Regions from separate parts of the Sphingomonas sp. SORGH_AS_0789 genome, predicted to be linked through region 1. Evidence: riboswitches for the same ligand, from Rfam matches in the RefSeq annotation. Region 1 holds a riboswitch; the other holds the start of a gene.
The links. Region 1 has a riboswitch for thiamine pyrophosphate ahead of thiC (phosphomethylpyrimidine synthase ThiC). Riboswitches for the same ligand answer to the same signal wherever they lie in the genome.
Positions count from the first base shown of each region.

Region 2: linked by a shared signal. The riboswitch ahead of QE360_RS15370 (TonB-dependent receptor domain-containing protein) and the one ahead of thiC (phosphomethylpyrimidine synthase ThiC) in region 1 are both predicted to bind thiamine pyrophosphate.

Region 1 covers NZ_JAVIYV010000001.1:1,665,750-1,669,958, forward strand. Annotated here, with positions in the region: gene QE360_RS07725 (ferritin-like domain-containing protein) at 1-337, shown strand, start outside; gene QE360_RS07730 (ferritin-like domain-containing protein) at 375-1,394, shown strand; TPP riboswitch at 1,540-1,630, shown strand; gene thiC (phosphomethylpyrimidine synthase ThiC) at 1,676-3,523, shown strand; gene QE360_RS07740 (DUF3892 domain-containing protein) at 3,613-3,894, opposite strand.
Region 2 covers NZ_JAVIYV010000001.1:3,365,811-3,370,019, forward strand. Annotated here, with positions in the region: gene QE360_RS15370 (TonB-dependent receptor domain-containing protein) at 1-2,194, opposite strand, end outside; TPP riboswitch at 2,226-2,335, opposite strand; gene QE360_RS15375 (class I SAM-dependent methyltransferase) at 2,368-2,982, opposite strand; gene QE360_RS15380 (PIG-L family deacetylase) at 2,979-3,632, opposite strand; gene QE360_RS15385 (acyl-CoA dehydrogenase) at 3,629-4,209, opposite strand, start outside.

The DNA of each region.
Region 1 (4,209 bases):
CATCCTGGCGGTCGAAGCCTATCACGCCGCGATCGTCCGCACGACGCTCTATGCCAAGGGTATCCAGACCCCGGCACTGATCACCGCGGCGGGCAAGATCTCGGACGCGCGCGACAGCCTGGACGGGACCACCGACCTGGATCAGGGCATTGCCGCGACCACGGTCGGCGGACAGCTGGTGTCCAACATCGTGCCGCTCGACTCCAACGGGATCGCGTTCAGCCGCACGCCGCAGCAGGTGCTGAACATCGTCTATCTCAACAAGGCGTCGGCCACGCTGGGCGGATTCTTCCCCGCCGGCGTCAACGGCACGCTGCGCGCCAGCGCGGCCAACTGATCCCCCCCTTTTCCTCGTTCCGAGAGGATTTTTCATCATGAGCGAAGAACGCTTCATTCTCGATGTGATCGAAGAGGCTTCGGCCAAGCGCCGGTCCGATCGTCGCCGTTTCATGCGTATGGCCGCCGGGGCCGGTGCGGTGGGCGGGCTGGCCATGCTGGGCGCCTGCGGCAGCGACGATAACGACGTCATCGTCCTGCCGACGCCCACCCCGACCGCGACGGCGGGTTCGGTCACCGACGCCGATGTCCTGAACTTCGCGCTTCAGCTGGAATATCTGGAGGCGCAATTCTACAGCTATGCCGCGTTCGGCGCGGGCCTGTCCGCCTCGCTTCAGGCCGGGACGGGGACGCAAGGCTCGGTCGCGACCAGCACCAGCGGACAGCCGCGCCAGGTCGCGTTTCAGGACCCGTTGGTGGCGCAATATGCCCGCGAGATCGCCTATGACGAGATCGCGCACGTCACCTTCCTGCGCAACGCCCTGGGCTCCAGCGCGGTGGCGCAGCCCGCGATCAACCTGTCGGGCGATGCCAATGGCGCCTTCACGGCGGCGGCGCGCGCGGCCGGGGTGATCGGGTCGACCGGAACCTTCGACCCCTATGCCTCGGACGAGAATTTCCTGCTCGCCGCCTATATCTTCGAGGATGTCGGCGTCACCGCTTATATGGGCGGTGTCACGCTGCTCTCCAACAAGACCTTTGTCGAGGCGGCGGCGGGCATCCACGCGGCCGAGGCCTATCATGCGGGGCTGGTCCGCTCGGTCCTGTATCGCAAGGGGCTGAGCACCACCGCCCTGCGCACGGCGGCGCAGCAGATTTCGGACGCGCGCGACAGCCTGGACGGCTCGTCCGATCTCGACCAGGGGATCGGTCCGAACACCGTCAACGGCCAGACGGTGTCCAACATCGTGCCCGCCGATTCCAACGCCGTCGCCTTTGTCCGCACGCCGCAGCAGGTGCTGAACGTCGTCTATCTCAACAAGGCGGCGGTGACCGGCGGCGGCTTCTTCCCGAGCGGCCTGAACGGCAATGTACGGACCAGCGCGGCCAGCGGCTGACGCATTGCTGTCCCGCAAAGGGTGATCGCCCCGGTCGGCCGCCAGCCCCTGGCCGACCGGGGCTTTCATGCGTCCGCCCGGGCGCGCGGGGCATTTCGGCGGAAAGCCCTTCTGCTTGGCGCGATTTGCGCTTATGCAGGGTCCATCCCCGGGGGAGCGCTGACCTGCGCTTGAGAGGGGGGCAAGAGCCCCCGACCCGCTGAACCTGATCCGGCTGACACCGGCGTAGGGAGGGAGCGGCCCCGTCTCTCATGGTCCGTTTCCTCCGCATGGAGTGGACTATGGCAGATATCCCCGCAAAGGCTGAAATTGGCGTCACCACCGGCCCCATTCGTGGGTCGAAGAAGATTCATGTCGGGCCCCTGGGCGTCGCGATGCGCGAAATCCATCTCGACCCGTCTTCGGGCGAGCCGCCCTTGCGCGTCTATGACACCAGCGGCCCCTATACCGATCCCAATGCGCGCATCGACATCATGGCGGGCCTGCCGCAAATCCGCCGCGACTGGATCGAGGCGCGCGGCGATGTCGAAGCCTATGACGGTCGCGAGATCCGCCCCGAGGACAATGGCCAGCTCGGCCCCGACCGTTCGGGCGGCGTGCCGCAATTCCCGCGCACCGGGCTGAACCGCCCGTTACGCGCCCGTGCAGGCATGAACGTCAGCCAGATGCACTATGCCCGCAAAGGCATCATCACGCCCGAGATGGAATATGTCGCGACCCGCGAGAATCTGGGCCGCGAGATGCTGCGCGAATATGTCCGCGACGGCGAGAGCTTCGGCGCTGCCATCCCCGATTACGTGACCCCCGAATTCGTCCGCGACGAAGTGGCGCGCGGCCGGGCGATCATCCCCAACAATATCAACCACCCCGAATCCGAACCGATGGCGATCGGCCGTAACTTCCTGGTCAAGATCAACGCCAATATCGGCAATTCGGCGGTCGCCTCGAACGTCGCGTCCGAGGTCGACAAGCTGGTCTGGTCGATCCGCTGGGGCGCGGACACGGTCATGGACCTGTCGACGGGGCGCAACATCCACGACACGCGCGAATGGATCATCCGCAACTCGCCGGTGCCGATCGGCACCGTCCCCATCTATCAGGCGCTGGAGAAGGTCGGCGGCATCGCCGAGGAACTGACCTGGGAAATCTTCCGCGACACGCTGATCGAACAGGCCGAGCAGGGCGTCGACTATTTCACCATCCATGCGGGTGTGCGCCTGCCCTATATCCCGCTGACCGCCAAGCGCGTGACCGGCATCGTGTCGCGCGGCGGCTCGATCATGGCGAAGTGGTGCCTGGCGCATCACAAGGAGTCGTTCCTCTACGAACGCTTCGACGAGATCACCGAGATCATGAAGGCCTATGACATCGCCTATTCGCTGGGCGACGGCCTGCGCCCCGGCGCGATCGCCGACGCCAATGACGAGGCGCAGTTCGCCGAGCTCTACACGCTGGGCGAGCTGACCAAGCGCGCCTGGGAACAGGACGTGCAGGTCATGATCGAGGGGCCGGGCCATGTGCCGATGCACAAGATCAAGCAGAATATGGACAAGCAGCTGGAGGCGTGCGGAGAGGCGCCCTTCTACACGCTCGGGCCGCTGACGACCGACATCGCGCCGGGTTACGACCATATCACCAGCGGCATCGGCGCGGCGATGATCGGGTGGTACGGCACGGCGATGCTCTGCTACGTCACGCCCAAGGAGCATCTGGGCCTGCCCGACCGCGACGACGTGAAGGTCGGCGTCGTGACCTACAAGCTGGCCGCCCATGCCGCCGATCTGGCCAAGGGGCACCCGGCCGCCAAGATGCGCGACGACGCGCTGAGCCGCGCCCGCTTCGAGTTCCGCTGGCGCGACCAGTTCAATCTGTCGCTCGACCCCGACACGGCGGAATCCTACCACGACCAGACGCTCCCGGCGGAGGGTGCCAAGACCGCGCATTTCTGTTCGATGTGCGGCCCGAAATTCTGCTCGATGAAGATCACGCAGGAAGTGCGCGAGTTCGCCGCCAAGCAGAATGCCCCGGTCGAAACCTTCGTCGCGGCGGAGGACGCCGAGGCGGGGATGCAGCAAATGAGCGAGAAATTCCGCGAGAAGGGCGGGGAGGTTTACCTGCCGGCGGAGTAACGAAAAGGGGCCGCACCCGGTAAGGATGCGGCCCCAATTCCCAGCCTCCGTTCAGCCTGAGCGAAGTCGAAGGCCATGGGAATTTCAGCTTAGGGGCATTCGGGCAGGCTCAACAAATTGTTGGGCTGCTCGCCATCGTTTTGCGTCTTCAGATACTTATTGCCTGCGGCTGAGCGGGCGACGATGACCCACGCCGATTGACCGCCTACCGATACGTAAAATTGCCACTGACCGGACTCGATCGCCGCAATGGCCTCTTCCTGCGTCAGTTTCCATCGGCTGGGAAAAGCGCCGCCGACATGCGAAATGCGCTCGTACGCGCTATATCGGCTGGTCTTGTTGATGCACTGAATTTGCGCTGTATTGGCCATCTTACATAGCTCCGCACGACCACCCAGGCATCGTGGCGGTTGACCTTGAGCTAACGGCCCCATAGATTCCCGAGGCTGACCACAGCACCGGCGGGGATGCCTGCCGTTTGTCAGGGCGGTCGCTGGAACGACCGCCCTGACTTGATGAAGAAATCATGAAACCGAGTCTTCGTCAATGCCGCTTCTCGCTTCTAGCGCTGAGCAGTAGAGCCTGATAGACATGACATCAGCGGCCATAACGAAGCGAGAAGGTTGTCGCTGGACCGTGATCTTTGAGGTGATGGGCGTTGAGCGGCGTGGCAAGCGACGCCCATC
Region 2 (4,209 bases), 1.7 Mb from region 1:
TGACGGACTGAACCCCCGCCAGGACATGCGGATCGGTGACGTTGATCGCATTGACCCGCAGGTCGGTCCGCTTGCCGTCGAGCCAATCGGCCAGATGGACGCCGATCGCCAGGTCTAGCGTGGCATACCCCGGGATGCTCTCGTCGTTCATGAACGTCGCATATTGGCGACCGACATATTTGCCCGCGATACTGCCGAACAGATGCCCATCGTCATAGGTGCCACCGGCGCCGAACTGGAGCGTCGGGCTGGATACCGCTCGCTTGCCCTGCGTCGGCAGATAGTCTCCGCCGACCGGCAGATCGTCATCGATCCGCGCGCGCAGATATTCGCCCGAGACATAGACGCTGACGCCCCTGGCGGGACGGTAATCGATCTCGGCATCGACGCCATAGGACGTCTGTCCGCCCGCGTTCAGCGTCGAATTGACCAGCGCCCCGCCATTGTCGACCACGGTCGCCAGCTGGCGGTTGCGGAATTTGTAGTGGAAGCCGGTCACCGAGGCGGAAAGGCTGGGCCCGATATAGCGATAGCCGATTTCCTGCGACACCGAATATTCGTTCTTCAACGCGTCCGTGCCGCGCGTCGAGACCACGCCGCCGTCATAGCTGTCGTACAGCGTGAATTCGTTGGGCGTCCGGAAATTGGTCGTGACGTTGGCAAAGACCTGCTGTCGATCGTCGAGATCATAATGGACGGCGGCGCGCGGCAGGGCGGCGAAGCTGTCGCTTCGCACGCGGGTCTGCGGTCCGGGCAGGTAATTGCGGCCGTTGCGGAGCAGGTTGACGCCCTTGAAGCCGATATCGACCGTCAGCCTGGGGCTCAGCGCGATGCTGTCGGCCACGAAGACGCTCTTCGTCACGGTGACGGTGCGCTGGTTCTCATAGGCGAGCAGGCGGCCATCGGCGGTGCGGATCGCCTTGCTGCGATAGCCCCAGCGGTCGGCCGGGCGTCCGTCGGTGCCAACGGCGGTATAGGTCTGGGTGACGCGGTCGGTGCCATAGTCGAACCACAGGCCTGCGGTCAGCCGGTGCATGCCCGCGCGCAGCGTCAGGCTGGCGACCTGGCCGGTCCGCATCTGATCGCCGGTATAATTGCCCAGCACCGTCGCGACCCCATTCGCCGCGCCGGGTAGCGCGATCGGCTGCGCCAGTTCTTCGCTGCCCAGGAAATTGCCGGTGGTCGCAAGCTGGGTGCCATAGGGCGAATTGCCATAGCCGAACTGGAGATAGGTCGTGGCGTCCAGCGTCAGCCGATCGCCCAGAACCAGATGCACGGGGGCCGAGGCATAGAGATTGCGGAAGGGCGCCCGGTACAGCTCCCAGTAACGGGTTTCCCCCGGCACATACTCGGCATCATAGTTGAAGCCCCGCCCCCGCGCGCGCCAATCGGCCAGGGTTGGGCTGGCATAGCTGGAGGAATTGGCGTCATTGTACGACAGGGCCAGGCTGACACGGTTCCCGTTTCCCCATTCGCCCAGCAGCTTGGCATCGACATGCTGGCGCAGATCATAGCCCGCGCCGCGCCAATTGTCCGCGCGGGTGTTGGAATAGGACAGGAACGCCTTCAGCCCGGTATTTCCGATCGTCCCGGTATCGACCCGGACAAAGGCCCGGTGCATGTTGTACGACCCCAGTGACAGATCGGCGAGCATTCCGCGCGCCGCCTTGGGATCGTCGAGCGACAGCGACAACAGACCGCCCGTGCCGCCCACGGTCGGCGAGGCGAGATCGACCGCCCCCTGGGCCAGCCGGATCGCCCGCACATTCTCCGCATCGGCGAATTGCGACGGATAGGCGTAGTAATAGCCGATGTCGTTCTGCGGCGCGCCCTCCATCAGCACGCCGATCTCATCCTGCCCCAGACCGCGCAGCGTCAGGCTGGAACTGGTCGACAGGCCATAGGGATCGCTGGACGCGACATTGGCGCCGGGCAGCAGGCTCACCAGCTGAAAGGCGTTCAGCGTCGGGGCCTGCTTGACGATGAAGTCCGAGGAAATCTCGCTGACCGCCTTGGGTTCGGTCTGGTCGGGCAGCAGCCCCTCGGGATCGCGGTGGCCGATCACGCGAATATCGGCGGGCGCGTCGGTCGCTCGCTGCGCCGATGCCGCGCCGGGCGGCGCCAGCCACGCGGCGGACAGCAGCAGGGCACCATATCGGATCGTCTTGCGATCGCGCGAAATCTCAACAGCCATCGTCTCTCGTCCACTTCACACGGAAGGACGACGAAGGAACCGCCACCCTCCCTACGCCGGTATCAGCCGGATCAGGTTCGGCGGGTCATGGGCTGCTGCCCATCTCTCGACCGCGCATCAGCGGTTCCCCGGGGATGGCGTCGTCTAGGCGCTTACGGCCCGTAAGCAAATGATTATCGATGGCGGAAGGAAAGACCCGTCCGGGCCCCCGCGTCGCACCGCCGCGCGACGAGGACATGCCAGCGCGCCCGGCGGCGCATGGTCTCGACCTGCCAGGTCATGCCGGTCATCCGCAGGAAGCGTTCCTGGATGTCGGCGGCGTGCTGCGCGAAGTCGTAATAGTCGATGCGATGATGCGCGAGGACCAGCCGCCCGCCGGGGCGCAAGGCCGCAGCGACACCATGCGCGACATGCCGCATCGCGATGGGCGAAAGATAATAGAGCAGCTCGGCGATGACGATCGCATCATAGTCCCGTCGCGGAAACCGCGCGGGCAAGACCAGCGGTATTGCCCGTGCTCGCGGCCAGGCAGCGATCGCCCGCGCCGTCAGGCGGGTGCCCTTGACCGTACCCTCGGTCGCGTCGAGCCGAAGCGCGCGGCGCGCGATGGCGCGGCTGTTCGACCCATTGCCGCTGCCCAGTTCCAGGACCCTGCCCCATGGCCCCTGGCCCAGCGCATGCAGGATCGCCCGGCGCTTCACCGCCTCGTCCCGGTTGGAGAAGGTCCGCCAGGGGTCGTCGTCCGCCGCGAACTTCTCGGCAAAGCCGCCAAGGTCGATCGCCTTCATCGCCTCACCGGCAGGAAACGCTCGACCGGGTGGGAAAAGGTCGCGAGTTCATGGCGTGCGATCGAAAAGCCCTGGGGATCATCGGTGATCGCGCCCAACTGGGTCCGATGCACCCGGATCAGCGCGCGCTTCGCCGCCGCGCCGCCGGGGATCGGGACGGTCCGGCTCCGCGCCGCCAGCCGCTTTTGCGGCGGCCAGACCTGATAGGTCAGACGCCGCCCGCCAAAGCGAAAACGGCCAAGCGCGGTCGCGACCGCCCGGTGATCGGGATGGGCATCCGTGGCGGCGGGCCCGACCAGCAGGTCCATGCCCCGATGTTTCCGGAGCGCCCGGTGCAGCCGCTCGCGGCAAGGATCGCCCTCCGCCATCAATCCACCATCGGGCAGACCGAGGAACGTCACCCGGTCGCTCCGGACGCCCAGACGGCGCAGCGCATGGCGGCTTTCCCGCTCGCGCGCGGCGATCAGACGCACGGCGGGCCATGTCTGGCTGCCGGGATGCGAGGCGGCGCCGTCGCTGACCACGACGACCCAAACCCCGCTCCCCCGCCGCCGCAGCGCCTGGATCAGCCCCGCCACCCCGATGATCTCGTCATCGGGATGCGGCGCGACGATGACGGCCCTGCGGACGTCGTTGAGGTCCAGCCTCACAGCGACAGCTCCAGCAACCCCTGCGCCACCGCCTGCCCGACCCGAAGGCGTTGGGCGTCGGGCATGGGCTGGCGCAGATAGACCGCCAGATCGGCCAGCATCGCGGAGAGCGGATGGGTGAGGAACTGCCCCGCCAGCCCCACCGCCTCCCGAGCGATCACGATCGCCTGCTCGGCCGCGTCCGCCACCGCCATGCGCGCAGCCGCGACCCGCGCCAGCCGCGCCTCTTCGACCTCCTCCCCGAACCAGCATCGCGCCGTGCGCCGCACGATGGCCGCCGCCACCTCCGCCAGCGCGAACAACCGCGCGAGCCGGGCCGACTGGAACGGATCGTCGGCGCGCCCCGCCTCGACCAGATGGCGGCGAGTCAGGTCGCACAGCCCGGCCACGCCCCCGGCATGGACCGCCGCGAACCGCAGCGCCCCGCCGCTGAAAAAGGGCTCGCGCGCATAGAGGTTCGGCGCGCCGATCCGGTCGTCCTGCGCGATGACGCCGTCCCGCCAGCGGACCAGATGCGTTTCGGACCGCTGCATGCCCGTCACCCGCCACCAGTCGCGGTCGATCACCGGCGCGACCC